One region of the Weizmannia sp. FSL K6-0777 genome, then DNA from elsewhere that is predicted to be linked to it. Evidence: riboswitches for the same ligand, from Rfam matches in the RefSeq annotation. Region 1 holds a riboswitch; the other holds the start of a gene.
What was found. Region 1 has a riboswitch for cyclic di-GMP ahead of NST70_RS13415 (hypothetical protein). Riboswitches for the same ligand answer to the same signal wherever they lie in the genome.
Positions count from the first base shown of each region.

Region 2: linked by a shared signal. The riboswitch ahead of NST70_RS01590 (GGDEF domain-containing protein) and the one ahead of NST70_RS13415 (hypothetical protein) in region 1 are both predicted to bind cyclic di-GMP.

Region 1 covers NZ_CP151971.1:2,780,054-2,796,689, forward strand. The annotation lists gene NST70_RS13355 (L-cystine transporter) at 1-539, shown strand, start outside; gene NST70_RS13360 (DUF456 domain-containing protein) at 609-1,091, opposite strand; gene NST70_RS13365 (PH domain-containing protein) at 1,164-2,624, opposite strand; gene NST70_RS13370 (PH domain-containing protein) at 2,621-3,115, opposite strand; gene NST70_RS13375 (kinase) at 3,210-3,713, opposite strand; gene NST70_RS13380 (zinc ribbon domain-containing protein) at 3,732-3,938, opposite strand; gene proP (glycine betaine/L-proline transporter ProP) at 4,709-6,193, opposite strand; gene NST70_RS13390 (tRNA-dihydrouridine synthase) at 6,705-7,700, opposite strand; gene NST70_RS13395 (S4 domain-containing protein) at 7,929-8,240, shown strand; gene mutM (bifunctional DNA-formamidopyrimidine glycosylase/DNA-(apurinic or apyrimidinic site) lyase) at 8,284-9,087, opposite strand; gene NST70_RS13405 (methyl-accepting chemotaxis protein) at 9,447-10,706, opposite strand; gene NST70_RS13410 (3-oxoacyl-[acyl-carrier-protein] synthase III C-terminal domain-containing protein) at 10,744-11,742, opposite strand; gene NST70_RS13415 (hypothetical protein) at 11,769-12,128, opposite strand; cyclic di-GMP riboswitch class I at 12,228-12,312, opposite strand; gene NST70_RS13420 (transposase family protein) at 12,616-13,926, opposite strand; gene NST70_RS13425 (replication-associated recombination protein A) at 14,711-16,039, shown strand.
Region 2 covers NZ_CP151971.1:310,106-326,741, forward strand. The annotation lists gene cobA (uroporphyrinogen-III C-methyltransferase) at 25-783, shown strand; gene NST70_RS01565 (sirohydrochlorin chelatase) at 790-1,530, shown strand; gene NST70_RS01570 (NAD(P)-binding protein) at 1,817-2,443, shown strand; gene NST70_RS01575 (YbaK/EbsC family protein) at 2,588-3,118, shown strand; gene NST70_RS01580 (glycerol dehydrogenase) at 3,844-4,947, opposite strand; gene NST70_RS01585 (long-chain-fatty-acid--CoA ligase) at 5,180-6,772, shown strand; cyclic di-GMP riboswitch class I at 7,256-7,341, shown strand; gene NST70_RS01590 (GGDEF domain-containing protein) at 7,420-8,460, shown strand; gene NST70_RS01595 (hypothetical protein) at 8,752-8,976, opposite strand; gene NST70_RS01600 (EamA family transporter) at 9,101-10,036, opposite strand; gene NST70_RS01605 (NERD domain-containing protein) at 10,252-11,145, shown strand; gene NST70_RS01610 (hypothetical protein) at 11,644-11,871, shown strand; gene NST70_RS01615 (cation diffusion facilitator family transporter) at 11,863-12,804, opposite strand; gene glmS (glutamine--fructose-6-phosphate transaminase (isomerizing)) at 13,100-14,935, opposite strand; gene NST70_RS01625 (hypothetical protein) at 15,413-16,069, opposite strand.

The DNA.
Region 1 (16,636 bases):
TGGCAAAATTGAGCCCGGTACGATATGTGCAAAAGGCGCTGCCTGCACTCACTTTTGCCTTTACTTCCCGTTCCAGTGCTGGTACGCTGCCGCTCAACATTGAAACGCAAACGAAACGTTTCGGCATTTCGGAAGGGATCGCCAATTTTTCGGCTTCCTTTGGCCTATCCATTGGGCAAAACGGTTGCGCCGGTATTTATCCGGCAATGCTGGCCATCATGGTTGCTCCATCTGCCGACATCAACCCGGCAAGCCCGTCTTTCATCATTACGCTGATCCTTGTTGTCGTTGTCAGCTCATTCGGCGTAGCGGGTGTCGGCGGGGGTGCCACTTTCGCATCGCTGATTGTATTGTCAGTGCTCAACCTGCCGATCGCGATTGTCGGCCTTCTGATCTCTGTTGAACCATTGATTGACATGGGCCGGACGGCATTAAATGTCAGCGGCGCCATGACTTCCGGTATTTTAACCGGCAAAATTACCGGTGAAATGGATAAAAAAATATATCAACAGGAAGATGCCGATCTTCTTGAAGCATAATAGAAAAAAGCTCCGTTAACGGGGCTTTTTTCTATTATGCAACCGGCTGTCGTGAAAACGGGAAATCCGTTAAAAAGCAACGGCTAAACTAAACCAAACGATCATGACGATCTGTATCAATACTTTGGCGATGCTGCTGCTCAGAAATCCAATGATCGTGGCAACGCCCACTTTTACAGCCTGGACGGGGTTTTTCGTCATCAGGATCTCCGTTATACATACACAAACAAACGGAACAAGGATAATCCCAAAAGGCGGAATGACAAAAGAGCCAACAATTGTCGCAACCGCAGCAACCCTTTCAGATATTTTGGACCCGCCGTATTTTTTTACAAAATATCCGTTTGCAATAATATCCGCAGCAATCAGGACGATGCTCAGGATGACCATGCTGATCCAAAACCAGACGGACAATGCATGCGGATTAATGAAAAACTGATAGACTGCAAATCCGGCCCACAGCATCACAATAGATGGAATGACGGGATAGATGATGCCTGCAAAACTTAAGATGAATAAAATCACAATGGCCGTCCAAAGGATAATCGTCAATCGGATCCCCCCTCTGCTCCCGGCATGTGCCGGGACTGCATGAAAACCGTGATCATATGAAGGCCAAAACAGTCATTCCACTTTAACTTCCTTTCCCCGCCCCATGTACCATTTGTAAAACATCCAGGCAAATTCGGCAGGAACATCCTTTACCCCGTTAAATTGAATCGGTTTTGCGCGATTGATCGTTTCAATGGAAGCAAGGCCCAGCCATTTTTGAAAAAAGTTCCGGGATACGCGCACTTCAATCACTTTTTCCCGCTTGGAAAGGAACAAAGAAGTCGTAAAAATGCCCGATTGTAACTGAATAAAACGGTCATTCAATACATATTTCGTATGTAAATAACCGATCCATCTTGCGACCAGTATCGATACGAACAGAAAAGCGGACAAAAGCCACCACGGAACACGCAAGCCGAAAATTTCCGGTTTCCAAAAATATAACACGACTGTGGCGATGATCCAAATCCAGCTCGGGGCAAACAGCCGGACCCATAAAGATTTCTTGGGGAGCTGCCTCATCTCCTGTACCACTTCATAGTCCGGCAATATCTCGTTGATGATTTCGTACGCCCTTTTAACCGGCAAAAAAGGATACAGCGAGTTTAATTCAAGTTTCTCTCCTTCAAAGTCAAGCCTTCCTGCACTCGTCAGCTTGACTTCCGCCAGCCCGAGCAACCGTTTCAACAAAGACTGTTCCACTTCAACAGCCTGCACTTTATGCTTTTCGATAAAAAAAGACGTCTCTTCAATTACCCCTTTGGTAATATAAATCCGCTCTTCATCAGAGGAGATCTCATATTTCCCATACTTCAAAAAGGTCCGTGCCATGCCGAAAACCACCGCAACAATGGCCACAAAAAGGACAATGCCCGATACAATCCACCAGGAACCGATTATATAAGAGAGCATCCCTTTCGCCGTTTTATCAATATCAACAATATCGTCCACATTCGAATAAAAAGAAAAAAATACCGGGATGACGGCAAGCGGACTTAAAGATGTAAAACTTGCTTTTAACGTATCTTTTCTCGTCGGTTTAAAATGGACCACCCGTTCCTTTTCTTCCGCATTTAGTTCAAACGTTTTACGCTTATCATTCTGCACGATGTCAATGATTTTTTCCGCTTCTTTCCGGGTGATCACTTCAAATAACACGGCCGCTTCATCCCCGGAGATACCCGTTTCAAAGCTGACAGAGGTGACATGAAAAATCCGGTGAAAAAAGGATGTATGGCGGTTAATGTTTTGGATTTTCGAAAAAGGAATCGTTCGTTCTGTTTTGTTGAATATGCCTTTATACAAATGAAAGGAGCGTTCATCCAGTGCATATTTATGTGTATACCATTTCAAAAAATGATATACCATCACGATTGCAAAAAAGAGCAAAAACAAATATCTGCCATATGTAAGCACGGGAGAACGGGAACCGGCATTCACGATAAACAAGATAATGAAAAGGATGAAATAGCTTTTTATAAAATCACCGATACGAAACAAAATCAAAAGGGGATGGTACCGTTTTTTCTTCACGACTCCACCTCCCTGATTTTTGCATAACGCGCAATTCGGTTTCTTAACGCAATGGCCTCCTCTTTAGGCAGAGCCGGAATGGTATGGGACGTCCCCATGGTGTCCACAGTCACGGAACAGAGCCTGTATTTCTTTAAAATGGGGCCTTGTTCGGTTGCCACCGATTGGATTTTGGTCATCGGAACCAAAGAATGTTTCTCGTTCAGCACACCCAATTTCATTTGTAAAAATTCTTCGTTCACATCGTAACGCCAATTTTTATAGCGAAAATACGAACTTATCCATGACCAGATCATACTGCCGATATCCAACACGAGTAAACCGTATAAAATCCAGCCGATCCATGCCGGCCAGGAAAAGTGGTGGCCGAGATAAAGCAGCACGGCGAGAACCACAACCCCTGCCCCGGCCTCCAGCGTTTCACGTATGATCCAAACCTTTATTGCATCTTTGGATAATGTTTGTCGAGGTTCATTGATATCTGAATACATTCCATCACCTTTAAACACGTTTTCTTCATTTCAATTCCTGGCAAGAGATATGGCTTTTTCGCTTTTCCCATGCACCATATGCCGATATACAAAATCAAAGATCAATTTCCAGTTGATCCGCCATCAGTTTTATGATTTCATCCTGTGACATATCATTTGTTAACATGGTTTCTCCTTTCACCCCAAGTTCGTCTCTCGGATTCCACCAGGCGCGTAAAGCTTCTTCTCCGAATTCCGTTTTTTTCAAACGCATATTATGGCGTTTGACTGTTTCCCAAAACGTTAATCGAAAATAATAAATATACGCCTTTGAATGGTAGAATTTCAATAAACGGGACAACATTTCCCCGTAACGGTTTTTGTTTAAAATTCCTTCGACAATCACAAATCTGCATTTCCCTTTTCCATATTCCGCAATTTGGCGAATGAGCTCAACGGAGAGGTTTCCTTCTTTGTCCGGCACCTTTAACATTTCACGCCGGACAGTATCTTGTGAAACAAGAAGCGTTCCCGGCCCCAAATGGCTTTGAAGCCTTTTAGCGATCGTTGTTTTTCCGCTCCCGGAGTTTCCCCGTATGATAATCAGCTTCGTTTCCAATATAACACCTCCCCGGATTTAGCCCCCGAAGAATAAGTCCAGAATATTAGAGGCGGTGGAAGTTTGTTTATGATAGAACTCCGAATAACCGCAGTTTTTGCAATACACGACAATGAACGTGTTGTTCTGGACATCAAATAATTTTGACAGACCTGTTCCCGTCATTGCCACTTCTTTTTTCCCCGCCTGCTTAGACCCGCACTTCACGCACCCTTTTTCAGACATGGCGCTTTCCCCTCCTCATCATTGTTACTTTTTTATACGGGCGTCAGCAAAAAAAGTTTCAGGCATTTCAACTGCATAAGGGGCAGCGGGGATTTCTGATCCCCTTTTACATCAAGGGGAAATTGGAAAATATGTTATAATAAAATTGAAAAAATATTTGGCTTTATCATGGACGGAATCCGTTATAAGGAGGGGCTGGCATGATACTTGCAATCATCGTATCTGTATTGTTTTTTGCAACCGTCGTATTTGGAATCGTCAAAATCACTCAGCTATTTAGCAGTAAAAAAATTTAATTTGATTGATAAAATAAGGATCCTGCATAATAGGAATCCTTTTTATTTTCCATTACAAAATGACGCTTTTTTCAAATCCAACACCTGCTGGAAGCCGCTATGTAACCCTGTGTGCGGCTAACTCCCATCCGCCCTATTTTTTTCAATGCTGAAATCATGGTGCTGTGAACTCTTCTGTCTTTACATGATGCAAGATGAGTAATCATAAACTTCACACCGGCCATTTAGAACACTTGTTTCTATTATTTTACCGCACGGAAATTGGTTTGTCTACCGCTTATTTTCCATTCTCCCCAAAAATAAAAATACTCAGATATTTTTTAACAGAAAAGGGGGATGCACCCACTTGCAAGCATGCGGATGCATGAACCAAGACGTGGCATTTTACGGCCAGAAACAACTTAAAAGAGGAGGAAGGCCATTCAAGCCGGTTCCGTGGTACGGGCAGCCAAAAAAGCGGCCTTATGGATATGGTTAATTTTTGGGATTTTCCAATTCAGACGCTTTTTCCTCAATATTTCCTTTTTCCTCTTTCCACCATAATGCTTCATGGGGGTCTTCGAGAATTTTTGCAATTTCGTGTTTTTCTTCTACTGCCGGTGCCGATCCCCGCAGTGCTTTCCCGGTCGTATCTTTTACGAAAAACATCGTCAAGACACCAATGAGACAGGCTGCCATAATATAATAAGCGGGAACCATCTGGTTATTCGTTGTTTTTATGAGCCACGCCATTACCAAAGGCGTTGTTCCCCCAAATAAAGAAACCGAAATATTAAAAGCGATCGCCAGCGCAACATATCTTACTTCCGTGAAGAATAAAGAAGGCAGCATCGATGGCATCGTTGACTCGAATGTCGCCAGTAAGACGGCCAAGATCATCAAGCCGAAAAAGACCGTTAAATTCGTTCCACTTCCAATCAGCTTAAATGCCGGGATGGACAGAAAAATCAGCCCGACCAGGCCTCCCATAATGATGCGTTTGCTTCCGATCCGGTCGCTGTAATAGCCCATGATGAGCACAATCGGAATCATGATAAACATCACAATGAGAATGAATAAAAGGCCCTTTGACTGCCCGTAACCGAGAACGACACTTAAGTAAGACGGCATATACGACAACAACATATAATCGACAACATTAAAAAATAAAACGAGAACGATCCCTTTCAGCAATTGCGGCCAATGGAAAAGGAAAACTTTCCTGAATAGCCCTTTCTCATTTTCTTTGTGCTTCCCTTCCTTCATCGCTTCAAAAACCGGGGTCTCCTCCAAATGATTCCTCAAGTAAAGGCCAATCAAGCCCATCGGCGCAGCGATAAAGAAAGGAAGGCGCCATCCCCAGTCCAGCATTTTATCTTCGCCGAGCCAAAAACTGAGGATCGTGACAACGCCGGATCCCAAAATATATCCCGACAACGTGCCCACTTCGAGTCCGCTCGATAAAAAGCCTCTTTTTTTATCCGGGGAAGATTCTGCGATGTATGTCATGGCACCTGAATATTCACCGCCAGTGGAAAAGCCCTGAACCAGTCTGGCGACAAGCAGCAGAAACGGGGCCAGATTTCCAATCTTTGCATAACCCGGGATCAAACCCATGCTTAAAGTCGCCAGTGACATTAACACTAAAGTAACGGCCAATATCCGTTTCCGCCCGAACTTATCGCCCAGCATGCCAAAAAACATCCCGCCAATCGGACGGACGAGAAACGCTACAGCAAAAGTAGCAAACGAATAGACCAGTTGCAATGAACCGGTTACCCCTGAAAAAAACACCTTTCCGATGATGACGGCCAAATAGGAATATATCCCGAAATCAAACCACTCCATCGCATTTCCAAGAGCCGTTGCGACCACTGCTTTTTTTGTCACATCTGTATCCACAATGGTAATATCATCTTTTTTCAATCTTCTGCCGGGTCTTTTTCTGGATCCATACCATTTTTTTGTATTTTCCGCCAACCTTTTCACCTGAATTCTTTTTTAAAAATCAGTTCTTACGGTTATTTTGAACTGGCCTCTCTCTTGCTATTCAAAATACCTGCACGCCTCCTTAATATGGCAATGCCAGGCATTATGACCGCAAAAACAGCGGAGAATGGGGGCACCTTACTGCTTGCGCCCCATACTTGAAAATGCCGATTTCCCCTGCCGTAAAAAGCCGGGCGGATTGGACGGAATTTTTACGGCAAAACCTGGAACTTTCACGGGATTTTCGGGTCTGTGCGCCGCCAAAACGGCAGCAAACCCGGGATGGATGGGATCCTTTTTTTGCGGAAGCCGTATGAAACGGGAACCATCATATGCCGATGTGAGTGCCGCGGCGGATGGAATGAGCTGGTGTAGTGGTCTCCGGGGTTTTCCTGTCTTTTTGCAACAGCCTTTTGGCAGTTTGGCACAGCCGCGCATCTATTGCGATGAAAAGAATATAAAAAACGGGCTGCTTTTGTATCGGGGGTATGCAGGGGGAATGCTATACCGTTTCCCCCTCCATCTGTTTTGTTTCAAAGTGATCAAGCAAGGTGCGCACTTCATCTGTTGAATCTGTGCCCATCAGTTGGTTTCGCAACTCGCTCGCTCCCCGGAAGCCTTTGACATAGATCTTAAAAAAGCGGCGAAGCGGTGGAAACGGGCGCTGCTCCAGTTCTGTTGAATATTTGTCAAAGAGATCCAGATGCAGTCTTAAAAGATCAAGCAATTCCTTGCTGCTGTGCTCTTTCGGCTCTTTTTCAAAAGCAAACGGATTTTTAAAAATGCCGCGCCCGATCATCACCCCATCAACACCGTACTGGCGTGCAAGCTTCAGGCCGGTTTGACGGTCAGGGACATCCCCATTAATGGTCAAAAGGGTATCCGGTGCCACCTCATCACGCAGTTTTTTGATCTCCGGAATGAGTTCCCAATGGGCGTCCACTTTGCTCATTTCCTTTCTTGTCCGCAAATGGATGGAAAGGTTCACGATGTCCTGTTTCAATATGTGCGTAAGCCAGTCCCACCATTCCTCCACATACGTATAACCAAGCCTCGTCTTTACACTCACAGGTAATCCGCCTGCTTTTGCGGCTTGGATAAGTTCAGCAGCAACATCCGGACGGCGGATCAGACCGCTTCCCTTCCCTTTTGTTGCCACATTCGGCACAGGGCAGCCCATATTGATATCAACACCGCTGAACCCGAGTTTTGCCATACCCATACTCATTTGCCGGAAATATTCGGGCTTGTCCCCCCATATATGGGCCACAATCGGCTGCTCATCCGCCGTAAACGCCAAGCGGCCGCGCACACTTTGGTTCCCCTCGGGGTGGCAATAACTTTCCGTGTTTGTAAACTCTGTAAAAAACACATCCGGCCTGCCCGCTTTACTTACAACATGGCGAAAGACAACATCTGTCACATCTTCCATTGGTGCCAGTATAAAAAATGGCCGTGGTAAATCACGCCAAAAATTTTCTTTCATGATAAAAATCATAACCTCCCCTATCTGGATACCAAGCCAACACAAAATAAATAAGCAAAAAATATTTCAGCCTCTTTTACACTTATAACATGGTTCGGTACTTTTGATCAAACTATACTATTTCTTAACCTTGTCACAGATTTAGCACTGGCAAAAAAAATAAAAATCGCACACGACGTTGAAGTGGGCCTACTGCATCCCCGCGATGCCAAAATGCTGCTGGCCAGGACGATTGTCCGCATGTACCACGGAGAAGCTGTGGCAATCCAGGCAGAAGAAAACTTCAAAAATGTTTTTCAACAAGGAGCATTGCCTGCCCATATCCCGGTCATGCTATGGGACGGAGATAAAACAATAAACATCATTGATCTACTCGTACAATTGAAGCTGCAGCCATCAAAAAGTGAAGCCAGAAAAATGACTCAAAACGGCGGCATCCGGATAAATGGAGAAAAAGTAAAGGATATCCACGATGCTGTTCATGTAACAGACGGACTCATCATACAAGTAGGAAAGCGGAAATTTATAAAATTGCAGGCCGGGGAAGTCTGACAGGCAGCTGGGAAAATGAAGTGCGGCAGGGGCAGATCCGTTTTCAATACTGACAACGTGGACAAAAATAAGTCTTATGTGAAGAAATTTCTTCTTTCCTAATAGGGGAGCTGCATCGCGGGCATGGCTCATTTTCTCTGCCGTGAACGTACATTTGATAGCGTCCCGTTTTGCCATCTCCCACGTGCAGCGGATGTTCCATATAACCTCCCTGCTCAATCCCTTTATGAAGGATAAACCGGATCGACTCATACAAACGGGCGAGTTGCTGATTGTCAAGATGACCTGCTTTTTGATCCGGCCGCAACTGCGCGTGCCATAGCATTTCATCGGAATACCGGTTTCCAATCCCGGCCAGCACTTCTTGATTGGTTAGTACTGTTTTAAGAATGCCTCTTCTTTGTTGCATCCGTTGTTGAAAAGCAGCTAATGTAAAATGGGGATCAAGCGGTTCGGGGCCGATTTTTTCAAACGCCGTCTGAACCGCTTCCGGTGTTAATAGATGCAGGTATCCTAAACGAAAACCAATGAAAAACAAGTGCCGGTCTCCAAAAGAAAGTTGGACTTGTATTGTCCGGTCCGGTTTGTCTTCCTCTTTGCCAAAAAACATCCATCCGCCGAGCATCAGATGCAGAAGCAGGCACGAACCATTTTCGAGCTGAAAAATTAAATACTTTGCGCGTCTTGAAATCGATTTGATCTTCTGATTGGCCACTGCCTTTATAAACTTGCCGGCAGGTATATTTATCGATTTTTCCCGCTGAATCATGGCATTTGTAATGGTCCGGCCGCCAATCAATGACGCCAGCCATGTTTTATAGGTCTCCATTTCCGGCAATTCAGGCATCACGTTTCCCCCATTCATGCGAACTGTATTAAACAGTTTTTCCCGAATGGCGGGGATTCATGAATCAGGTTTGGCTGTCCTGCCCTTTGGTAATGTGCGGGGATGCAATGAACCGGGGATTTCGGAATTAAAATTTGTAGCATACATAAAATGAACTAAACATTGCTACTTTGTTGCCGGCTGCAAAAAGGAATCATCATGCAAATGGATGACCTTGTCTCAGTGCAAAAACTTAAGTTCATTTTATATAGCAAAAACAAGGGCAGTGTTTAACGATAAACAGCATGGGGACAAACCGGAATTTTCCTGTTTATCCTCGTGCTGCAGCATGACTTCTTTCATAAGCTGAAACTTGCTATTTATAAACTAAACTTCTGGAGAGACTCATTTATTTTATGGGCTAATTGATGCTGGTGGTCTACCATTTCTGCCGTTTCTTTCATTGCCAGTGACACTTCGGAAATATTAAATGACATTTCCTCCGTACCTGCAGCGGATTGCTGGCTTGTAGAAGATACATGTTGTATCGCCTTGTTGACTTCCTCAATTGCGTTTGCCATGTCATTCGAAGCCTGGGCGATTTCAAGCGACATACGGTCTAAAAATTCCGCATCGTGTTCATACTGTTCCCCTATACGGACCATCTTTTCATAGTCGGGGTTCACTTTTGTGTCCACATAGTCCAGTATTTCTTTTGAATGATGAATAAGGTTTGAAAAGGCTTGCTGGACCTGGCTAGTGACCACCCGGATATTTTCAACCGATTGGGTGGATTGTTCAGCCAGCTTTCTGATTTCTTGAGCGACTACTGAGAAACCTTTTCCTGCTTCCCCTGCCCTTGCCGCTTCGATCGATGCATTTAAGGCAAGGAGATTGGTCTGATTCGCAATGTCTCCAATCGTATCAGCCAACATTTTGATTTCCTCGACGATTTTCGCTTGTTGAATGGATTTCAAAATATTTTCCGCTTTTTCCGTATAGATTTGATTGGAAGAGCCTGCAGACTCAGTTGCTTCCTCTCTTACTTTTGTCCCGCGTTTCTTAATTTCCTGCGCGATGTTTTTTCCTTCATTTGCTTTTTCTGCTAATTTCTTCGTTGAACTTTCAATTTGTTCAGCAGATGCGCCAATTTGCTGCGTACTTGCACTTAGTTCCATTGCGCCATGTTCCATCTCATTTATCGTTTCTTTCACATCTTCCATCACATAAAACAGTTCCGTCATGGTTGCCGATAATTCATCTGAATTGGAATCTACACGCTCTATTCCTTTTTTTAAATCTCCAACCAGATTTCGCATATTGCTTGTTGCATTATTTAAGAAGTTAGAGATCGTGCCAAATTCATCTGCACCTAAAATTTCCAGCGATTCAGCCAGGTTTCCCGACTCCAGGCTGGAAGCGTATTGCTTCATTTTTAATAACTTCCCGGTTAACCGGAAAGATGACCATAAACCTACACCAAGATAAAGGATTGCGGCAACAGACACAAACCAAATGGTTAAGTATTGGGGGATGATGAACATGCTGCCAACCAACAAAATGCCAATGAGAATATAAGGCAGGATAACGGTTTTGATTTGGCCCATTGTAATGGCTTTGGACAATTTTTTAATTCCCATGGTACGGCTCCCTTCATTTGAAACAGATTCAATACATTTAATGTTTATACAACATGGCACAAGCAGAAGTTCCCGCACCAACCGACCAAAATATGGCATAGCTGCCCCTCGTTATCCGGCCGGTGCTTACAGCTCGTTCAAAAGCCATAAACGGGCTAGCGGCTCCTGTATAGCCATATTCCGTGCCCACAATTGGGAACTTGCTTATGTCTTCTTTGAAGATTTCCTGGATTTTGTATATATTTTTCCGTGACAATTGGGAAAAGCAAAAAGCCTGAATATCCTTCGCGGTTAAATGATTCCGGCTGAGCAATTTTTCAACAAGCGCGGCAGTAGACAGAAAAGCATTGTCATTGTTTACATTCTCCCATTTTATTTTTCTATTCTTTTGTTCGGCTTTTCCCTCAACCAGTTGGGATACGCCACAAGCCGGAAAAGTAATTTTATCAATTGATTCTGTGTTCACTTGATAGGCTGAGTCGATAAACCCTGTTTTAACATGATGGCTTTTTTCCAGCAATACTGCAGCGGCCCCGTCTCCGAAACTGGCATATGTAACCGCATCCCCCTCGTTTGCAAAGCGGTGCATTTGCTCGGAGCCCACGACAAGCGCACGCTTGATATGCGGATTTGCGAGCATATTGCGGCTTACTTGATCCACTGCTACCACCATTCCGACACATGCCGCATTCATATCATAAACAACAGCTTCTTCTTTTCCGCCCAAAGATTGATGAATGGCAACCGCATTCGGTGGCCAAAAGTATTCAGGTGTCCCTGATACAAATACAATCATATCGAGATCCCGGCCGGCCAACCCGCTTTTTTCCAGCACTTTCTTTGATGCTTCCACCGCCATTGTTAAAGTGGTTTCAGTTTTATAATCTGCTATGTATCTGTTTTCTCTGCCAAGCGCTTGCAAAAGTCTTGTAATATCTTTTCCTTGCTGGCGAAAATGGGCCAGGTAATAATCGTTATGGCGCACCTTTTCAGGATGATAGACAGAGACTTCTCTTATTGTCACACTCGAATCCATTTTTACTTAACTCCTTCAAGCTGTTTTTAACGTGAAAGTTCCAATCCCGCTTGTAAACTATTGATAAATTCACCCGTAAAATTCACTTTTTTCGCGATTCTCTTCAGCTGTAAACGCGGCGTCACCCTTTTCGGTGTAATCATCAGGATTTTTTTAAATCCTAAACTCATATACAACGCATAGCTCTTTTCAAGCACCGGCAAAATTTCGGGCTTAAATGTCCTTAAATCGGATGAATCCACAATTAACGAATAATTTTTCACATTAATTTTTGAAACTTCTTTTTTTAAATCGTCTACAAACGTAGATGCCTTTTCTGTTGCGGCAAATCCGCCTAATGTAATGATAAAAGCTTTATGCTTGTTATCTGTTTGAAACTGTGCCATCCTTGCTTCCTCCTGCTTGTTAAATGAAGTTCTTCACATTTGATATCCGCACAACGAAAAAAGGACTAATCCCCTACCGATTAGTCCTTTTGATGTAAAATCGGTAACTGGCTGACATGGTCATCTGACTTTAGTCCCTTTAGCTTTGCGTCTCCACCTTTCGATGAATTTGCCTTTTTCAATTTTTATTGGAATTTTGCCGGAAAGCATGGAAATCCTGCCAAGTATTTCCATAGCCTTTATCATTATATAAATATATTATTATGTATGTCAATAGAATCATTTTTCGGACAGCTCTGAAGAGTAAATTCATCAATTTTTAGATGTTTTATGATAAAATGACTTATCCACATTTAGAAAATTTTTCCATCTATTTTTTCTGCTTTCAAAGTCAAAAAGAGCCGAATTTGCAAATTTCTTTTTTAAAATTGTGGATAACTTCAAAAAAACCTTTTTTTACATCACATCCTTTGCTATAATATAACCATTAAGTAAACCTTACTTGTATTGGCTTACTTAAATGGGTGAAATCCTCGTCTGTTAAAATGCGTGTCCGAAACGATTCCAACAGATTTGAGGATTTTTCTTTTGCCGTTTTTTTGAGTGCTTTTAAGATTGACGAACCTTTTTCAAACAGCTGTCTAATAATATCTGTTATTTGAACTAATAAATAATGATTTTTCATGGCTGTGTAGTTTTGGCTATTGGCATGTTCTATATTGTAACGATTATTTTTTTGTTCGTTAAATCCTTGATTTTCAATCTTCCAGCGGCTTCTTCCTGCAGCGATGAGTCGTTCCACGTTCTTTTTCGTGATTTTAATATCCGTTATAAATACATACTCTTTCGATTTCCCATCCTCTGTTTTCATTGTGGCCTCCATCAGATTGACCGTTCTGTCTTTGTAGGCAATATCATTCACCCAAACTAATGAATTCTGATCCTTACTTTGTTCCAGCTCTTTTATTGCCTTAAACTCCGTCGAGATACTTTTAATTCTCCCTTCCTTAAATCTGCATATATATTTCCATTTGTGCGCCCTGCACAGATTAAATACCGTTTCACATGCATAGAGACTATCTCCCAAGATACAAATCGGTAGTCTTTTAAATATTTTTTTTATTTTCTTTGCCAGCCTGTCGAAGGCTTTTAATTCACAATCTTGCTTAGAAACATTTTCTGATTCATTTTCGATAAATTCGGAGGCAATACTGAAGACCATATCCCCCACGACAAGCTTGGCTTCAAGTACATGGTGCATATAAAGTACGTTCGTTTCTCCTGTTTCTTTATTTGTATATGCCCGTCTCAGGCAGTGTTTACAATGTTTCTCATGAAAGGTGTGTAATCCAGTTCCATCAATGATGACACCCCAGTACTTTCCTTCAATTCGATAAGACTCGAGAGACCTTTTTTTCAATAATTCTTTAATCATATACGTTCTAATTTTTTCTAATTCATTTACATCTAAGCCAGATAAAAAGTCGTTAATTGTATCATAATGTGGAAGTTCTTCAAGAGAATCTAAGCCTAACACCTTCCCTACATTTTTAATACATTCTTCTTTATTAAAACTCTCACTCATGTTTCTCATGGATTTTAGGCCGGTCATATTTTTCAACATCATCGTAAATAAAAGGACCTCTGGACCATAAGTGATATAGCTTTGATGTCGGTGGTCTGCTACCTTTTTTAGGTTATTCATCAGGTCTTTGAAAAAATGCTTCTGAATTTTAAGGAACTCGAAAAAATAATTTGCTTCTTTTTCACGATTTCTTTTTTCTTTTCTAGTAACCAAAATAAAAACCCCCTCAAAACAGCCAAGTTTAATTAGGGCTTGCTGAACGAATCAAATTTTAGCTTGTATTCGACTTGTCACTAAGCCATACCAAAATATTCGTCCAGCAAGCTCTAATTATTTAAATTATTACATATTTGGCCGCTTTTTTGGGAGGTATATTTAAATTATCACGAAAAATTTTTACTCCTCAGAGCTGATTTTTCGGACTGCATTAAGCATAATTGCCGCATTTTTTTGAAAAAATGAATGAACCGGCTTTCATAGTTTTAAAATTGTGGATAACTTCAAATGAGATTCATATGACATGGTCGTTTTCCAAGCAGCCAAAGTCCCGGAAGGTCTCATCCTTTCCCAAAACTGCAGAAAGAGGCAGCCTGCTAAAATTTGTAGTTTCAACGCATATTTGATTTTTGAGATAGAGGTGATATCATTCACCTTAAAGGTGCCCTCCTTTCTGGTTGGCTTTTTTGCTGTTCGGGGCCCACCTTTTCATTTTAAGCTTCTGTTTTACTTTCATCATTCAGGTCTATAACAATAATGAAACGGTATCGCCTTTTTCATTTGGTGATATTATCTGCCAACACTATACCAAGCAAGACATTAATCAAAACAGCATGAATCAAATTGGCGCTTTTGACCTTGAACTCGAACAGGGAACAAATCGATACATTTGCGAATCAGGGTTATTCTAAAATAACCATTGAGTTAGATATTTTGGTCGGGATCATAAGCAGACAAAAAGAAGCGTAATGGGAAAAGTTTTTACAAGGAGGGAGTAACCTTGAGGCAAACTTCTTTATTTGAGAACGACAATGACCAAAACCGTCCCTTGGCCACGCGAGTACGTCCTAAAAATTTAGACGAATTCGTTGGACAAAAGCACCTGATAGGTAAAGGAAAAGTGCTTAGAGAAATGATTGAACATGACCGTCTTTCTTCCATGATCTTCTGGGGTCCCCCCGGCGTAGGCAAGACAACATTGGCGAAAATTATTGCAAATCAAACGCAATCGGAATTTATTAATTTTAGTGCTGTTACCAGTGGGATTAAAGATATTCGAAACGTTATGAAAGAAGCTGAAGAACGCCGGCAATTAGGCGAAAAGACAATTTTGTTTCTCGATGAGATCCACCGATTCAATAAGGCACAGCAAGATGCCTTTTTACCGTATGTGGAGAATGGTAGCATTATCCTTATCGGCGCAACCACTGAAAATCCGTCATTTGAAGTCAATTCGGCCTTGTTATCGAGGACTAAGGTTTTTGTCCTACATAAATTAACGAGTAGTGAAATCGTGGAATTATTAAAACAGGCCATTGTAAATCCCCATGGGTATGGCCTTCAAAAGATTGAAATTGAAGATCAAACTTTATTGGCCATTGCAGAATTTTCCGATGGGGACGCCCGTACTGCGTTGAACACGCTGGAAATGGCTGTTTTAAATGGGCATAAGCAGGAGGATACCATCATCATCAGGAAAGAAGACCTTTCCCAAATGATCAACAGAAAATCATTATTGTACGACAAAAATGGTGAGGAGCATTATAATATTATTTCTGCCTTGCATAAGTCGATGCGAAATAGCGACGTGAATGCGGCGGTCTATTGGTTATCACGGATGTTGGAAGCCGGAGAAGATCCGCTGTTTATTGCGCGAAGATTGGTCAGATTTGCAAGTGAAGATATCGGTTTAGCCGACAATCGGGCTTTAGAAATTGCGGTATCTGTTTTTCAAGCATGTCAATTTATTGGTATGCCTGAATGTAATGTACACTTAACCCAAGCTGTCATTTACCTTTCACTGGCACCAAAATCTAATTCAGCATATTTAGCTTATATGAGCGCAAAGAAAGATGCACTGAACTCAATGAATGAACCTGTTCCCCTCCATTTACGCAATGCCCCTACCAAATTGATGAAAGATTTAAATTACGGAAAAGGATATAAATACGCGCATGATACAGAAGAAAAATTAACAACGATGCAGACGATGCCGGATTCGTTAGCAGGGCACGCGTATTATCATCCGACAAATCAAGGTTCAGAGGCCAGATTCAAACAAAGACTTGAGGAAATCTCAGAATGGCATAAAAGGAACCGTAAATCGTAGTGTGAACGAAGATGTTCGATCGTAAAAAAACCATTGTGAGGCAATCTTTATGATTCAGCTGTTGAATGTTTTTGCCATCCAAAAATAGCCGAAAGTTGACGGTGTTGCCTGTCACTTTTCGGAAATTATCGCGTTTCGACATACTCCGGAAAGGGGTAGATACCCTTCATTTGGATCTTCTGATTAGATTACTGGTATACAATTTACTCGAAATCTTTATTGGCAAAATGAAAAGCATCCACTCATTTGGATGCTTACTTTTTTAAAATATTCAAATTGCTTATATATCTATCATTTTATCCAAAGTGAACGGAAATTCATATCCTTTCGTGGTGTTTTGTTGGATATTCAAGCAACATTTTCACTTAAATGATGTTCAGCAACCATAATGAGTAAGAAGACCTTCATATCGTTTCCCGTTACGATTGATAGGATTGCTTGATTATCCGAATTTCAAATTAACCCTCCCCCTTAATATAGGTGGGGGATTTTCGCGAGTACCACTACGTTTAGAAAGTGTGTAGCAGCTTCTATTGTCTTCTTTACAGAGCATCCCGTCATTACCTTTTCTGCCTGTCCCAGTATTTTTTTCGGGCC
Region 2 (16,636 bases), 1.1 Mb from region 1:
ATTAAGTTTAAAGCAGGTGAAGAAATGAGAAAAGTATATTTAGTCGGGGCAGGACCCGGCGATCCGGAGCTGATTACAGTGAAAGGATTGCGCCTGATCCGGGAAGCGGATGTCATTTTATATGACCGGCTGGTGAATCCGGATCTGTTAAAAGAGGCAAGGCCGGATGCAGAACTTGTCTACTGCGGGAAAAAACCGGATGCCCATACGATGACGCAGGATATGATCAACCACCTGCTTGTGAAATTTGCTAACCAAGGCAAAACGGTTGTCCGTTTAAAAGGCGGTGATCCGTTTATATTCGGTAGAGGCGGGGAGGAAGCGGAAGTCCTGGTGCAAAAACATATTCCGTTTGAAATCGTGCCGGGAATTACAGCCGGTTCCGCTGTGCCCGCCTATGCCGGCATTCCGCTCACCCACCGCGGGCTCAGTACATCCGTTGCTTTTATCGCGGGCGTCACGAAAAAAGGCGAAGATCTTGATGCGTATTGGTCCAAATATGCGGGAATTGATACACTTTGCATTTATATGGGCGTGAAAAATCTGCCACTCATCTGTGCGCAACTGATAAAGCACGGCAAATCGCCGGACATGCCGGCTGCACTAATCCGCTGGGGCACGACTGAAAAACAGGAAACCGCGGTCAGCACGCTTGGAAATTTAAGTGAAAAGGCGGCTGGGCTGCGCAACCCATCGCTTTTGATCATCGGAGAAGTGGTAAAACTGCGCGAAGAGTTAAAATGGTTTGAACAGCTTTCTGCTGCTCCGGCCTGTACCGGGTGAACGGGTATGAAACAAGGCGTTTTATATGTCAGCCATGGCAGCCGTGTGCCTGAAACCGCCCGGGAAGCAACAGCGACGATCCGGCAAGCAATGGCGCAGGTGGATGCGGATCTCCAGGAAATTTGCTATCTGGAAATTGCGGAACCGGATATTGCGGCAGGGATTGATGCGCTTGTCCGGGGTGGCGCAGGGCGCATTGCCGTTGTGCCGGTATTGCTGCTGAGTGCCGGGCATTATTATGAGGATATCCCGCGTGCGATTCGGGAAGCGAAACAACGTTATCCGCATATTGTGTTTACGTACGGCCGCCCGCTCGGTGTCGGGGACCGGATCATCGGGATTCTGGCGGAAAATATTATGGAAACCGGCATGCCTCCGGGTGCTGAGATTCTGATTGTTGGACGCGGCAGCCGCAACCCGGAAACACTGTACGATTTTGCAAAAATTGCTGCCGGGTTGCGTGCGCAATTGGGGACAGAACAGATCAAAACGGCTTATTTGGCAGTGCTTGAGCCTCGTTTTGATGATGCGCTGAAGGAGCTGACCGCAACCGGGCACCCGGTAGTTGTGGCCCCTTATCTTTGGTTTACCGGCGTGCTCGTCCGGTCGCTGGAAAAGAAAGTGGGCATGCTGCAGCGGGAAGGATATGATATCCGGCTGGCACGGTACCTCGGCTGCCATCCGGATATGGCGGACGCATTGGCCGTTCGGGCAAAAGAAGCGTTGGGCGCAGAGGATTTTATTTGAGATCACGGGATTTTTACCCAGTCAAGCCTGCGGTGTTTTCTATTGTGCACCCCGGACTTTTTGGGGCGATGCAGTTTAAAAGGTGCCGGGGTGCAGCGTTCATTGCGCGTACCGGCACTTTTTTGGGTCCGATGCAGTTTGAAAAATGCCCGCGGCCCGGCGTTTTCCATTGCGCGTGCCGGCACTTACCCGATTCCGGCTTTCCAGGAAACGCTGGAATGGGAGCATGCCAAGCAGGGAGAACGGCGGGCTTTTTGCAATGGATAAACTGGAAAGGAGATCAGGAATGGTTTGGGTACCGGTTATGGTCGATTTAGACGGGAAGCAGGCTGTTGTTATCGGCGGTGGAAAAGTTGCGGCACGCAGATTCCGGCTTTTGCAGGAAGCGGGGGCATACGTTACCGTCGTGAGCCCGCACCTGAACGATGAATTGCAGGCTATGGCTCAACAACGCGCATTCATTTGGAAACAGAAAACATTCGAACCAGAAGACATCCGGCAGGCCGATGTGGTTATTGCAGCGACAAATGATCCGGAGACAAACAGCCGGATTGTTGCCCATGCCCCGGCCAAAGCCCTCGTGAACGATGCCGGCCATGCGGGAAATGGCAACCTTGCTTTTCCGGCGTTTTTCCAAAAGGGCAGGCTTTCCATCAGTGTTTCTACAGCCGGGGCAAGCCCGAAACTGGCTTCCAAAATTGCAAATGAATTATCCGAACATTATGATACGAACTACGCCCAATATGTGGATTTTTTATATGAGTGCCGCCAGCTTCTGAAGCAGCCGCAGTTTTCTGCATCGGAAAAAAGCGAGTGGCTGGAGAAGCTGCTTGGAGAAGCATACCGCCAGCCTGAAAAGCAGCAGGAAATCTTGTCTTTCTTTCACAGCCGCATACAGGGGAATACCCGTTGAAAGACGAATGAAGCTGCAGCTTTGGGAAATCAGCCGGTGTGCCCGGCGAAAAACTTGGCAAACCCATTTTCCAGTCCGTTTGCAACCCGGAATGGCTTCCGTTACAATGGGGTTAAAAATTTTCACAAAAAGGAGTGTCGCCATATGTCATTGGAAGATGTCAAAGCTTATTTTAAGCAGTGGGACCGGGAAGAAGATGTGCGCGTCCTGCCGTCATCAAGTGCGACGGTTGAACTTGCAGCTGAGGCGCTGGACACGGAACCGGAACGGATTGCAAAAACGCTTGCGTTCAGGGGTACCGGTGAGGAAGAAGCCCTTCTTGTTGTCGCCGCGGGAGATGCGAAAATCGACAATAAAAAATTCCGGCAAACATTCGGCGGGAAAGCGCGGATGCTGTCACCGGAAGAAACGCTTGAGCATACCGGCCATGCTGTCGGCGGCGTCTGCCCGTTCGGTTTGAAAAAAGATTTGCCGGTCTATATGGACGTCTCACTCAAACGGTTCACGACCGTATTTCCGGCATGCGGGAGCGGCAACTCGGCAATTGAATTGACCTGCGAAGAATTGTATACATACGGGAAGGCCGAAAAATGGGTGGACGTCTGCAAGGGCTGGAAAACGGTGGAAGATTACCAGCAAGTAGCTGGGACTGGTGTCTTATCGGATCCGCAATAATCTACGTGTCGCTTCAGACTTGCCTTTGAGATGGAAAGAGGCCCCGGGTACGCGCCGGAAAATGCTTGATATATAATTAGGGCTTCCTGAATAAGCAAAATTCCTAGATTTGGCAAGGATGCTGACAGCTTTGGCATAAATTTAATGCGAGGCCTTCGTTTTTGCTTGCTTTCTTAATGTAGACGCGCCTTATGTGAAGGAAGGCCATCTTTTTTTCGTGCTTTCTTAACGTAGACGGGCTCTATGTTAAGAAAGGCCGTCAATTTTTCGTACTTCCTTAACGTAGACGCCCTCTATGTGAAGAAAGACCTTCAATTTTCCGTGCTTCCTTAACATAGACGGGCTCTATGTGAAGAAAGGTCATCTTTTTTTCGTGCTTCCTTAACGTAGACGGGCTCTATGTTAAGAAAGACCGTCAATTTTTCATGCTATCTTAACGTAGACGCGTTCTATGTGAAGAAAGACCTTCAATTTTCCGTGCTTCCTTAACGTAGACGTACTCTATGTGAAGAAAGCTTGATAGCGGATTCAATATATAGAGAAGACAGAATCGCATTTTCAAAGATGAATTTTTCTAGAGATTACTAACAAATTGGGCACAAACGCAGAATTGGATTTGTTCAGCAAGTCCTAACTTAAGTTCATATGATATAGACAAAAACGGCGGGATACACGATCGTGTTTTCCCGTCGTTTTTGTGATGGATTCACATATGCTGCTTTGATTTAATCATGGTACTTTTCGGCAATGGCATTGGCGGCAACAATGGCATTGTACACATCTTCAGGCGTAACCGGGAATGGTTCGTTGCCCATTGTGTCATCCTCGGCACAGGCATCTTCCGCCACTTTCCGCCATTCGGCTTCTACAAATTCTTCAACGCCGAGGTCCTTCAGTGTCAGCGGCAGGCCGACTGCTTTGATAAAGCGGATGACAGTTTCAAGCTCTTCTTTCGGTGCATTTTCAAGGACGAGCTGTGCGAGCAGGCCAAATGTCACTTTTTCGCCGTGCTGTGCACGATGGAGGGCAGGGACAGCTGTCATGCCGTTATGGATGGCGTGTGCTGCGGCAAGACCGCCGGATTCCGCACCGACACCGCTCAAATAGATGGTCGCTTCAATGGTATCCTGCACCGCCCGGGTTGGCACTTTGTTTTTCACGGCTTCCACTGCTTTTACGCCGTTTTCGAGAATCGTTTCGTAGCAAGTGCGGGCAATGGCCAGGCCGGTGAGGGATGGCTTCATTAAAACAAGGTTGTCGCCGTTTGCCGCGTAGCAGGCGCGCGCTTCAAAATAAGTGGCAAGCGCGTCCCCGATCCCGGCGGCGAAAAAGCGGACCGGTGCTGCAGCTAAAATTTCCGTGTCTGCGAGCACGACATCCGGATTGCTCGGCAGGAACAAGTAACGGTCAAAAGCGCCGTCTTCTTTGTAAAGAACGGCAAGGGCCGTGCACGGTGCGTCAGTGGAGGCAATCGTCGGAAAAATGACAACCGGAAGTTTTTCATAATAAGCGGTTGCTTTTGCGGTATCAAGCGTTTTTCCGCCGCCGATGCCGACAATGACATTGGCGCCTGCTTCACGTGCAAGCCGGCGGTTACGGTCTACTTCTTCCTGGGTGGTTTGATAATTGAACTGTTCGAAAGTTGCTTTCCCGCCGCCTTCCCGGACAGATTTTCCGGCTTCTTCTTTTGCGCGGCCGAGGATGAATTCGTCACAAATCACATAGGCATTGTCGCCCAAATCTTTTATGTACGCATATAAATTGGCAAGCAGGCCGTTCCCTACGATAAACTTTTTCGGCGATGTAACGGATTTTACAGGAATTTTCATAACATGTACTGCCTCCTAAAATTTTTTTCTTTCTACACTCTCATTATATTAAAAATGTAAGCGGAAACCAAGGTAAAAGATGTGAAAATAAGATCATCCGATGTTATAAAAAAACAAATAAATATGATGATTGAAAACGCGTTCAAAAAATTTTATAATATTGTTATACAACAGTGCTGGTTTTTAAACAGCAAGGGGAAACAGGGAGAAAATGAAAATGGGAGGGGAGTCCATGAACGTGCCATTGGTGTTGACGGAATTTCTGGATCGCGCGGTGCTTTTGTACGGCGGGAAAACAGCGGTGTATTGCGGGGACCGGGCGTTTACATACCGGGAGCTGAACGGAAGGGTGAACCGGCTGTCGTACGGGTTAAAAAATCTTGGCATTGAAAAAGGGGATCGGGTGGCCTATCTCGCGCCGAATACAGTGGAAATGCTGGAAGGCTTTTACGGGATTTTCCAGCTGGGGGCGGTGATGGTGCCGCTGAATATCCGGCTGACCCCGGAAGACTACCGGTTTATTTTAAATCACAGCGGATCGAAAGTATTGTTTGTGGACCAGGAGATGTACCATTTGATCGAGCCGGTAAAGGATGAGCTTGAAACGGTGGAGCAAATTATTATCCACTATAAAGAGGATGACTGTGCTGAAATTGATTATGACCGCTGGCTGGACAGATTTCCGCCGGATCCGTTCCCGCGTGCCGGCCTCGATGAAAACGATGTGTGCAGCCTGCTTTATACGAGCGGGACGACCGGAAATCCTAAGGGCGTGATGCTTACCCACCGTAATAATTATTTGCATGCATTAAGCGCGATGCACCATTTGCGCGTTACGGACCGCGATGTCTATTTGCATGTGCTCCCGATGTTCCATGTAAACGGATGGGGCTCGCCGTTTTACTATACAGCAAACGGGGCGACCCATGTCTGCCTCCGCAAACCGTCGGCGGAAGCCATTTTCACGGAAATCATCAGGCATAATGTGACGGTGGTGCATATGGCGCCAACTGTGCTGAACAGCCTGTTGCAGTACAACGCGGAACACCATCCCGCTATTGAACAGGACGTGCGTGTTGTCATCGCCGGAGCTGCACCGCCGCCCGCATTTGTGGAACGCGTGGAAAAAGAACTCGGCTGGGAATTCATCCAGGTGTACGGCATGACGGAGTCAACACCGCTCACCCTTGTATCTGTCATTCGTTCGCAGCTTGGCGGGCTGGACCGTGATACACAATTGCGGTTGCGGGCGAAAGCCGGGTTTCCGATGATCGGAAGCGATGTCCGGGTTTTACGGGAAAATGACGAAGAAGTGGCCCATGACGGGAAAGAAATCGGCGAGGTCACGGTAAGAGGCCATGGTGTTATGCTCGGATACTGGAAAAACCCGGAAGAAACGATGAAAACGATCCGGAACGGGCGGCTCTATACAGGGGATATGGCGACCGTTGATGAATACGGCTATATCGATATCGTCGACCGTAAAAAAGACATTATTATCAGTGGCGGAGAGAATATATCCTCTATAGAAGTGGAAGGAGTGCTGTATGAGCATCCGGCTGTCCTTGAAGCAGCGGTGATTGCTGTTCCACATGAAAAATGGGGGGAGACCCCGCATGCGTTTGTCGTCCGGAAAGCAGATGCGGCCGCAACAGAAGAAGACATCATCCGTTTTTCAAGGGAAAGGCTTGCCCATTTCAAAGCCGTGACGGGTGTGACATTTGTGGATGAGTTGCCGAAAACGGCATCTGGCAAAATCCAGAAAGTCCGCCTGCGCAATGAATACTGGGAAAAGCTCGGGAAAACAGAGCGGTTTGTAAATTAGGGCTTGCTGAACGAATCCGATTCTGCGTTTGTCCCAATTGATCAGCAAGCTCAGAAGAATCTATCTACGACAATGCGTGATTCTGTCTTCTCTAATACGTTGAATCAGCTTTCGAGTGCAAGCTTTTCCCTCGATTTTTTATAAAACGCTTGCATTTAAATTTTGAATAAAGTTGTCAGCCTCCTTTCCAATTTAGAAATTTTGCTTACTCAGCAAGCCCTAATGAACATGTCTGAAACAGATCCGGCAAAACGCAAGGCCGCCGAAAAGCACAGGACAACGCGTTACATTTCGGCGTAAAACAGAGGAAAACATTTCACATCCATGCCCCTTGCTTCAGCGATGAGGCGGGGGGCGTTGGAGGAATCGCCATAAACGATTTCAGCAGCTGCAGACGGCAAATTTTAACCGAATTGCCCTTTCTTATCCTTTGACTGATGGTTTCTTTTGGACAGAAATACAGTATAATAGGATAAAAGACCTATATCAAAGGGGCAAATCCATTGAAAAATGGAGACGCAAAACTACAGGGGCTACCGGTTTTCTAACCATGCCAGCCAGTTGCTAATGCGCAGTGAAAAGCCGAAGTTTGGCCTTTGTTTTCGTTTGCAAGTTCCCCGGAGATTGATCAGAAAGGCGGGGCGGAAATGGGCAGGAAAATCGAGACATTGGAAGATTTTAAAAGAATCCTTTATCTTTGGATCAGCCCGCTTTTGATCGCTGCCCTTGCGATTTACAATTTGGTCCCTCACACAGGCACCCGTACAGCTTTATTTTATCTCGCCACGACGCGGATCCTGATTGCCTGGAACGCTCTGTTTCTCATCTGCATGGTTTTCAAGCGTTATTTCCGCTTGTTTGACTATGTGAATCTCGTGATCCTCACGGTTTATTATCTTGCCATCGTGATGGACTGTGTTTTTCAATACATGGTTCCGGGAAAAGAGGGAGCCATCGGAATTTCGATCATTTGGAGCCCGCTTCTATTTCTCTATATTTTTATCACGTTGAAAAAGCGGAACGGGATCATTTATTCGCTCGCTTTGTTCGTGACTACGCTTCTGATCGGAATGCCGCGGTTCCGCCATTTTTCCTTTGACTATAAAATATCCATGCTGATCTTTTACCTTGCCAATCTCGTCTATATCGCCATCTTTTGCATTTCTCATTATCTCTTAAAAGTATTTAGAGAATTGGAAGAGGAAAAGAAAAAGGCTTATTCGGACATTTTGACCGGGATTGCCAACCGACGCCAGGTGCAGGCATGGCTGGATGCTGCGGTTAAACACGCGGACAAAACCGGCACATCATTTTCCGTGATTTTTTTCGATATCGACTATTTTAAACAGGTGAATGACCAGTTCGGGCACCAGACAGGAGATGAGGTGCTGAAGGAATTTGTCCGTCTTTCCTCCCGGGTGATTTCAGCGAATGATTACATCGGACGCTGGGGCGGTGAAGAATTCATCATCATTACAAAGGATGAATTGCCCCAGGCAGAGGAACTGGCGGAATATTTGAAAGCAAGCATTAGCCGCCATTCATTTGGGCATGCGGGAAAGCTGTCCGCAAGTTTCGGTGTGACTGCATATACACCGGGGGATACAGCAGAAACCATTGTAAGGCGGGTGGACGAAGGGCTGTACAAGTCGAAGGGTCAGGGCAGAAACCGGATTACGGTGCTGTAAGGCAGGGAAAAGGCGGATTTTCTTCATTGCATGTGGCGAACATTTTAGCTGGCGGGTTTGCAATCAAAAAACCGTATGACAGCGGTAGTCCATTTAATTAACAGACTTGCTGCTCATAAACTGGGGTATGCGATTTGGCATGGAGAGTGCCTATAACCGCGGACGAACCTCAAAATTTGCAAAATCACTACGCGAGGCAGGGCATACGTTTGCGGCGGCACACTTCCGCTTGCGGAGCCTAAGCGGGGACTGCCATTTAGAAGTTCGCCGGTTTGCCCTGCCAGATGCTTTTTATACGGCGTATATATAATTTTCCATAAATGCATAAACCTGCTCGGCATCCGGTGGCTGTATGTTCAGCCGTTTTTCACAGGCTTCCAAATACGGCTTGAGCGTGCTGTCGCTTTTTGCCTCCTCGAGCGTAAGGCTGCCCTGTACGAGGCGGATTGCCGCTTCTTTTACCGTGTTATCATCCGTTTGAAACAAAAGATATGCCAAGCAACTGTACCGATCCATTGTTCTGCCTCCCGGAACCTTTTTATTCCCTTTTCGATAAAAGCGGCAAAAATTCCTGCAAATTTGCAAAAAAAGAAACAAAAAAGCAAGACCGGTGCGACAGGCCTTGCCTTATGATGCTATTTTAATCCGATATATTTTTTGGCGTTTCCATCCGGGGTGCGAGGCGCATCCTTTCTGGGAGCAACGAAATGGCAATTGCAGCCAGAATCAGGGCGCCGCCGAGAAAGAAGCGGCCGTTCAGGCTTTCATGGAGCAAAAGCCAGCCGAGAAAAGAGCCAGTGACAGGCTGCAAAAACATAAACAGTGACCCGCTGCCGGCCTCTACCATTTCAAGCCCTTTGTTCCACAAGAAGAAAGCGCCGGCTGTAGAGATGACGCCGAGATACAAAATACCTGCCATCCCCCAAAAACCGCCCGATGATACAGGCCAGGCCATCATGGCTTCGCGGGCGGCAAAAGGCGTTGTAAACAGCAGCCCGAACAAAATGGCATATGTTGTAATGGTTAACGAATCCATTTTCCAGGAAGCCACTTTTACATAAACGGACAGAAGTGCCCATGTAATCATCGCTCCAGCCAGAATCAGGCTGCCCCAAAAATAGGTTTGCACGTGAATGTCCCAGCCGATCACGATGACAACGCCCGCGGATGCGGTAATCAGCGCCAGTATTTTGCGCGCGGTCAATTTTTCTTTTAAAATGAAGCGCGCGAATATCACGATAAAAACCGGAGAAGCGGATGTAATGATCGCGCCGGTATGGGCGTCCGCTTTTTGCGTCCCGATAAACTGCATGGCAACGGATGCAAAATAGCCGATAAACCCGATCCAGGCGAGCAGCAGCCAGTCTTTTTTTGTAAGGCTTACCTTTTCCTTTTTCTTTCTGCCGGCATGCAATATCGCGTACAGTGCGGCAAAACCGATCATATACCGCAGCCATAAAAGCGTAAGCGGCGGTACGAAGTTTAAGACATATTTACTGACCACATACATCCCGCCCCAGATGCCGGATGCAAGTGCGAGGCAAAGTGCACCTGCCCATTTGTTTTTCACAGTCATCAACCTCCGTCTTTATTTTTTATCTAACAGCCAGACGGGGGTTTTGAAGCGGCTGTTCGTCCCCCGCATCAGGAACGAACAGGCTGGTCATTTTCAAACAGATCAAGATACAGACGCACAAACAGCACCTCCCACTATAATATTCTTAATTTTAACATATTTCCTCCCACGCAGCGAATAAAATAAATAAAATCATGAAAAAGGGGAAGTTGGACGTGATTGTAAAACAGCGGGAATATCCCGCACAAATCCGGGCGGGAGAGGCGTTGCTGGGGAGGCTGCCCAAAAGGCATCCGCTGTATGGGCAGATTGCGGAGGATGTAAAAAAGTGGAGGGCGAAATATAAAAGGGAGAAGCGGGCAGACCGTTTTTTGGAGATTCTTCCGTCCGACCAATTCCATGTTTACCATGCACTGCCCATTGCAAATACATGCCTGGACGGGTTAATTCTTACACGGAATCTTGTTTTGATTATAGGCTACACCCATTTATCCGGCGTGATTTTTCCGGATCCGGCTTTTTCCCAGCTTATCCAGCAAAAAGGCGGGAAGGAAAAAGGCTGGCCGGAACCGTTTGCGCGCCTGCAAAAACAAAGAGAAATCTTATGTACATGGGCCCGTATGCGGCATTTGCCCGAATTGACGCTGGAGTATTTGCTTGTCCTTTGCCATGAGGAGGCCGAGCTGAAAATGCCTGTTGTCAATTCAGCAGACGAATTGAAGATCTGCCCGGCAAGCCAGGCTGTTTATAAAGCTATAAAGATGCAGGACACATACAGCCAGCCGGTCCTGGACAGCAAGCATTTTAAAAAATGGCACAAGCATTTGCTGGAATGCCACGAAAAATCGGGGATCTTTCCGTGGCCGGTTGACCAAAGCGAATGGTATACGGGGGTCGGGTGCCCAGTGTGCCGCCGTTTCGAAATGGATTTTAATAATGGCATGTGGCACTGCCAGGTTTGCGGCCATACCAGTAAAGATGCGCACCGTAAAGCGATAGAAGAGTTCTATTTGCTTTTTGGCCAGGATGCGCCGGATGAGGCACTTTGTTCATTTTTGCGCGTGGATGCGCAAACAGCGGCAAAAATCGTGCGCGAGGCAGCGCATTAGTACACCAGTGCGATTTTAGCTGGAGGGCGCAATCGGAAAAAGTCTCCAACCAGAACGATGTGTGCACAGCCCTTGCTTTGATCCGCCAATCGCCACCGGGGAAGCAAACTGGACCTGGCGTACAAGTAAAAAGGCCCAAATCTATACCTTCCCTCACTGCCCATTTGGCGACTGTATAGAAATTGGCGGGTAACATAAGCTATTGAAAAAACGTTAACGCTGATTGCGAGGCTCAAACATGATTGGGTATGTTGTTTCCCTCATTGGATTTAATCTGGCTGTTTTTTGTGTAAAAAAGCGGCTTTCTCCCGGGCAGATCGTACAGATTTGGACGTTCACCATCGCTTCCCACTTGGTTTTTGATGTATATATCGATTACAAGTACCATGGCTACTGGTATTTTACAAAGGGAGTGGACTGGGAGAATCTCCCGGGTTTGGTTTGTTTACTTCCGCCTGTCAATATTTTATATCTCAACTGGTTCCCGTTTGGAAAAGCATGGATAAAAAGGTTTTTTATATTGCCGTTTGGGAAGTGCTGATGCTGGGGTGTGAGATGATCACCCTGTTGCCGGCACCATGGGGTTATTTTCATTACGGATGGTGGAATTTCACCATTTCGGCACTCGTAAATCCGTTCCTTTTGCTCAGTGTGGTCGGATTTTACAAATGGATTGTCTGGCTGGAAAACAAAAAAACTGTAACTGCTGAGCAGCAGCTACAGTGAAACGGTCCGGTCTTTCTGCCGGAGATAATCGGTATGATCATGGATGGTGGGGTCCTCTGTCTGGATGGTCGTATGGCGGATGCCGTATTTTTGTTCGAGCATCTGATTTACAGCCAAAATGACGCGCATCGGTTCGGATGAATGCCTGACAAATACATGGGCGGTCAGAGAACAATGGTCGGAAGAAATGTTCCAAAGATGCATGTCATGGACGTCTTCAACGCCCTCAATTTGATACATATCTGTGCGGATCTGTTCTAAATCAAACCCTTCCGGCACCGTGTCCATCAAAATCAAATAGGAAGCGCGGATGATTTTGGCACCGCCGTAAAAAATGATGCCGCCGATCACGATGCTGATGAGCGGATCAAAGAAATTCATTCCCGTAAAATAAATGAGCAGGGCGGAAACAATCACGCCGGCTGAATTCAATAAGTCACCAATAAAATGCCATAACGCGCTTTTGACATTTAAGTTTTCTTCTTCTTTTGTGCTCCGGTGCAGCACAATGGTGAGGATGATGTTCACAACAAGCCCGGTCACTGCAATGATAAACATCCACTTAAAATCAATGGGTTGCGGATGGACGAGGCGATTGATCCCTTCAATGAAAATACCGATTGAAATGCACGTGAGTGTAAGCCCGTTCAGGAACGATGCGATGATTTCAAACCGCAAATAGCCGAATGTATATTTGCAGTTTGGCGGGCGTGTCGCCATGAACAAAGCAAGTATACTGAAGAGGAGCGCAATGACATCAGAAGCCATATGTGCCGAGTCGGAAAGCAAAGCAAGCGAATGCGAAATCAGGCCACCGGCAATTTCAACAAACATGAAAAACAAGGTTAGGACGAGCGTTGCCCATAATGCTTTTTTTGATGCGGACTGGACTTTGACATGGGGAAGGTGGTGATAATCATATTCCGGCATCATCGCACACCTCTTCCTAAATAAACTTATTTTCACCTGTATTGTAGCACGAAGAAACGAAAAAGAATAGCGTTTATTCTCAATTAATATAAATTTTTTTGAATAATTGAGAATGGGAATCAATATGGATTAGGGGTTATTGCTGTAAACAAAAAGAAATAGAATCATTTATAATGCTTATTATATGATAAAAAATCAAATAGGAGCCTGCCCTAAAAGAGAAAAACCGCCAGAATCCTTTTCCCCGGCGGTTTTTGTGTGAAAGGCACGGCCTGAAAAAGTTTAACACGATTTCCCTTTACTCAACGGTTAAGCTCTTCGCTAGGTTGCGTGGGCGGTCAACGTCATAGCCGCGCACGATGCCGGCATAATAAGCAAGCAGCTGCAGCGGGATGGCGGCCAGGACCGGCATGAGAAAGGGGTGTGCTTCCGGAATGTAGAGCACTTCGTCCACGACGGCGCTCACTTCGTCATCTCCCGTGGTCGTAATCCCGACGACATATGCATCACGTGCCTTTACTTCTTTAATATTGTTTATGGCCTTGTCGCGCAAATGTTCCTGGGTGGCAAGGGCAATGACCGGAACACCCGGCGTGATCAAAGCCATTGTGCCGTGTTTCATTTCTCCTGCCGCGTAGGCATCCGCATGGAGATAGGCGACTTCCTGGAGTTTGAGCGCCCCTTCAAGCGCCAGGACATAATCGAGCCCGCGGCCAATCAGGAATAGATGCTCCTGGTCGTTTGTGACCTGTGCAAACTGGTCGATGGCATCCTGCGTCATCACCAGGCATTTTTCCACGTCATCAGCGAGTGAATGAAGGGCATCGAGCAAGGCAGGGATTTGGCCTTCGCCGGAACCGTGCAGTTTTTTTGCCAGAACAATCGAAAGCAGGACGAGCGCCGTAATCTGGGTTGTATAGGCTTTTGTTGCAGCAACCGCCAGTTCCGGGCCTGCATGCGTATAAATCACGCAATCCGATTTCCGCGCCAGCGTGCTCTTCCGGTAATTGCTGATCGCGATCACCGCCGCTCCTGACTTTTTCGCTTCTTTCAAGGCGGAAATTGTATCAGCCGTTTCTCCTGATTGGCTGATGGCAATGACGAGCGTTTTTTCGTCCAACCGCCCGTGCTCACATCTGAATTCAGATGCAATCGCGGCTTCAACCGGTATATCAAGCATGGTTTCGAGAATCTTTTTGCCGATCATGCCGGCGTGATGGGAGGTGCCGCTTGCGACAATGATGATCCTTTCCGGATCTGTAAGCTTGCGCTTTGCGAAAAAATCGTCCACTTCCGGAATGACGACACCGCTTTCTGTCAGCCGGTCTTTTAACGTGCGCTTGATTGCTTCCGGCTGCTCCATGATTTCTTTTAACATGTAGTGACCGTAATCCTGCAGGTTGAGTTCGTCTTGGTTCCAGCGCACGGATGTCTTTTCCGGCACAATTTTCTCCCCGGAAAGTGTCTTAATTTCCACATTGGTCTGGGTCAAAATGGCCATTTCGCCGTTTTTAATCGGATAAATTTCTTTTGTATACGAAAGCAGCGCCGGGATATCTGAGGAGAGATACGCTTCCCCGCTGCCAAAGCCGATAATGAGCGGATTATCATAAGAAATGGCGATAATCTGGTTCGGGTGATCTTTTGCCATGATTGCAAGCGCAAACGCACCTTTTAATTGCGGAATGACGATCCGCACGGTTTCTTCAAAATTGCCGGTATCATAATGCGCGAGAAGATACGGAATGACTTCTGTGTCGGTGTCCGTTTGTAAACGATGCCCCTGCGCGATAAGGAATTTTTTTAATTGCTGGTAGTTTTCAATAATTCCATTATGAACAACGTAGAAACGTGCTTCTTCATCGCATAACGGATGGGAATTTTCAACGGTCGGCATTCCGTGTGATGCCCACCTTGTGTGGCCGATCCCAAGGCATCCGGCGGGAATCGGTTCGAGCTGGAGGGAAGCTTCCAGATCTTCGACGCGCCCTTTTTCTTTGCGGACGCCGATGGTTTTCATATCGGAGACGGCAATGCCTGCTGAATCATAGCCCCGGTAATCCAGTTTTTTCAGGCAATCGAGCAGAACCGGCTGTGCCGAATGTCTGCCAATGTACCCAACGATTCCACTCATCTTCTTCACCTCAACGTATCGCTTTCCTTCTATCACGTGTATTCCTATCTTCATGCTAACATGAACCGAGCGGGGAATAAAGCGATTGTGCTGCAGGCAGCAATGCCAGAATTTCCAAAGTATACCAGGAGGGATATTCGAGCACACGGACAAAAAGCGCAACCCGATCGGATTGCGCCTTTTGCCTCATCCAAATCTGATATTCAGATGACGTCCAGTACGGACTTATCCAAACCTGGCCTCAGATAAGTCCGGGGCTTCAAATAGTAGGCGGACACGAACCTTCACCGAAAGTATATCGGTTCCGGACGGTTGTCCCACTTGCCCGCTGGACAAATGCAGTGCCAAATACGGAAGATGAAGTTGCTGTCAAGTCTTTCATCAAAAACTTTACCAGTCCCTTCTTTTAAGATGTATTGGCCTTGCACTGTTCCTATTCCCGGCAGGCACGAAATAAAACAAACCAAAATATGGAAATCATGCTCTTTTCCGCTGCTCCGTCGCAGCCGGGATGATCGAAACATTCCCATACTTTGTGACCGACAGCTCCCCGCATCTGCCATAGTTTCCGAGTTTCGCATGCGGATCGGCATGAAGGCGGAGTTTTTTCAGCAAAGTGCCGGCTTTGACCTCAAGAAAAAGATCCACCGTCTGCTGTAATGCAAGCCAGTCCGCTAAAAGCGCAATATCAACGGCAGCAACAAAGCGCATCCTTCTTTGCGGCAACAGCCGGATCACAGCCGGAATCCGCCGCTCCTCCTTTGTGGTGCGGTTTTGCAAAATCACCGTGATGCCCGCTTCCTGCTTTGAGCGCGGCGGCAAATAGCCGATCTGGCCGAACCCTTTTAAAGAAAGGGCGCGGTTGCATAAGTCGCCGGCAAGCAGTTCCGCTTTTTCCGGTTGTAACCCAGGCGGCACGCGGACAGCGTCAGGAAGCAGATGGTCGAAATCATGCTTTCCTTTAAAGGCGCGGAAATCAAAGCAGCCGTCCGGCATTACCGGCAAATACCCGCGCGAAACGCTTGCTGTTGCCGCAAATTCAAATGGCATTCCGTTGCGCAGGAAGAAATAGCGCGCCCGCACCAGCTCCGGTTCCGGCACATAGTAAACGGGAAGTATGACGCTGACTTTCACAAAACATCCTCCTTATCATTTCCAGTATATGCAAATCGTTGCGCTTTTATTGCAAATAAGATCAATTTTCGATAGAATGGACGGGGAATCACGATACGGTGAAAGTAATCCTGTGATCGCTCTGTTTGTGGATAGCCTCACAACCAGGAGCGGTTATTTTTTGGCACGGATTTAAAAATGGGATTCTCTCGTTTCATCACCTGTAGAAACGGGAATGGGCACAACTACCTTTCCACATCCGGCTCGCAAAAGACGGATGCTGCCCATAAGAGGTGAAGGCACGAACCCAATTTTATCAGTACCGGTATAAGCTAAATTTCCAACGGCCGGTTTTCTTTGGAACTTTCGTGAATCCGGCCCATATTTTTATGTATATGCTCAAGGCCCAAACCATTGTCATCCCGCGGCCTGTTGCGATAAAATAGGCATTGTCGAAAAGTGGCGATGCTCGATGGAATACGATTTGCCAGCGATCCATTCACCGCTGGATAACATAGATTTTTTTCTGTATGGCACCGTTTAAGGAGCCGGCACAATGAAGGACTTTTTTGAAAAAATTTTCCCGAA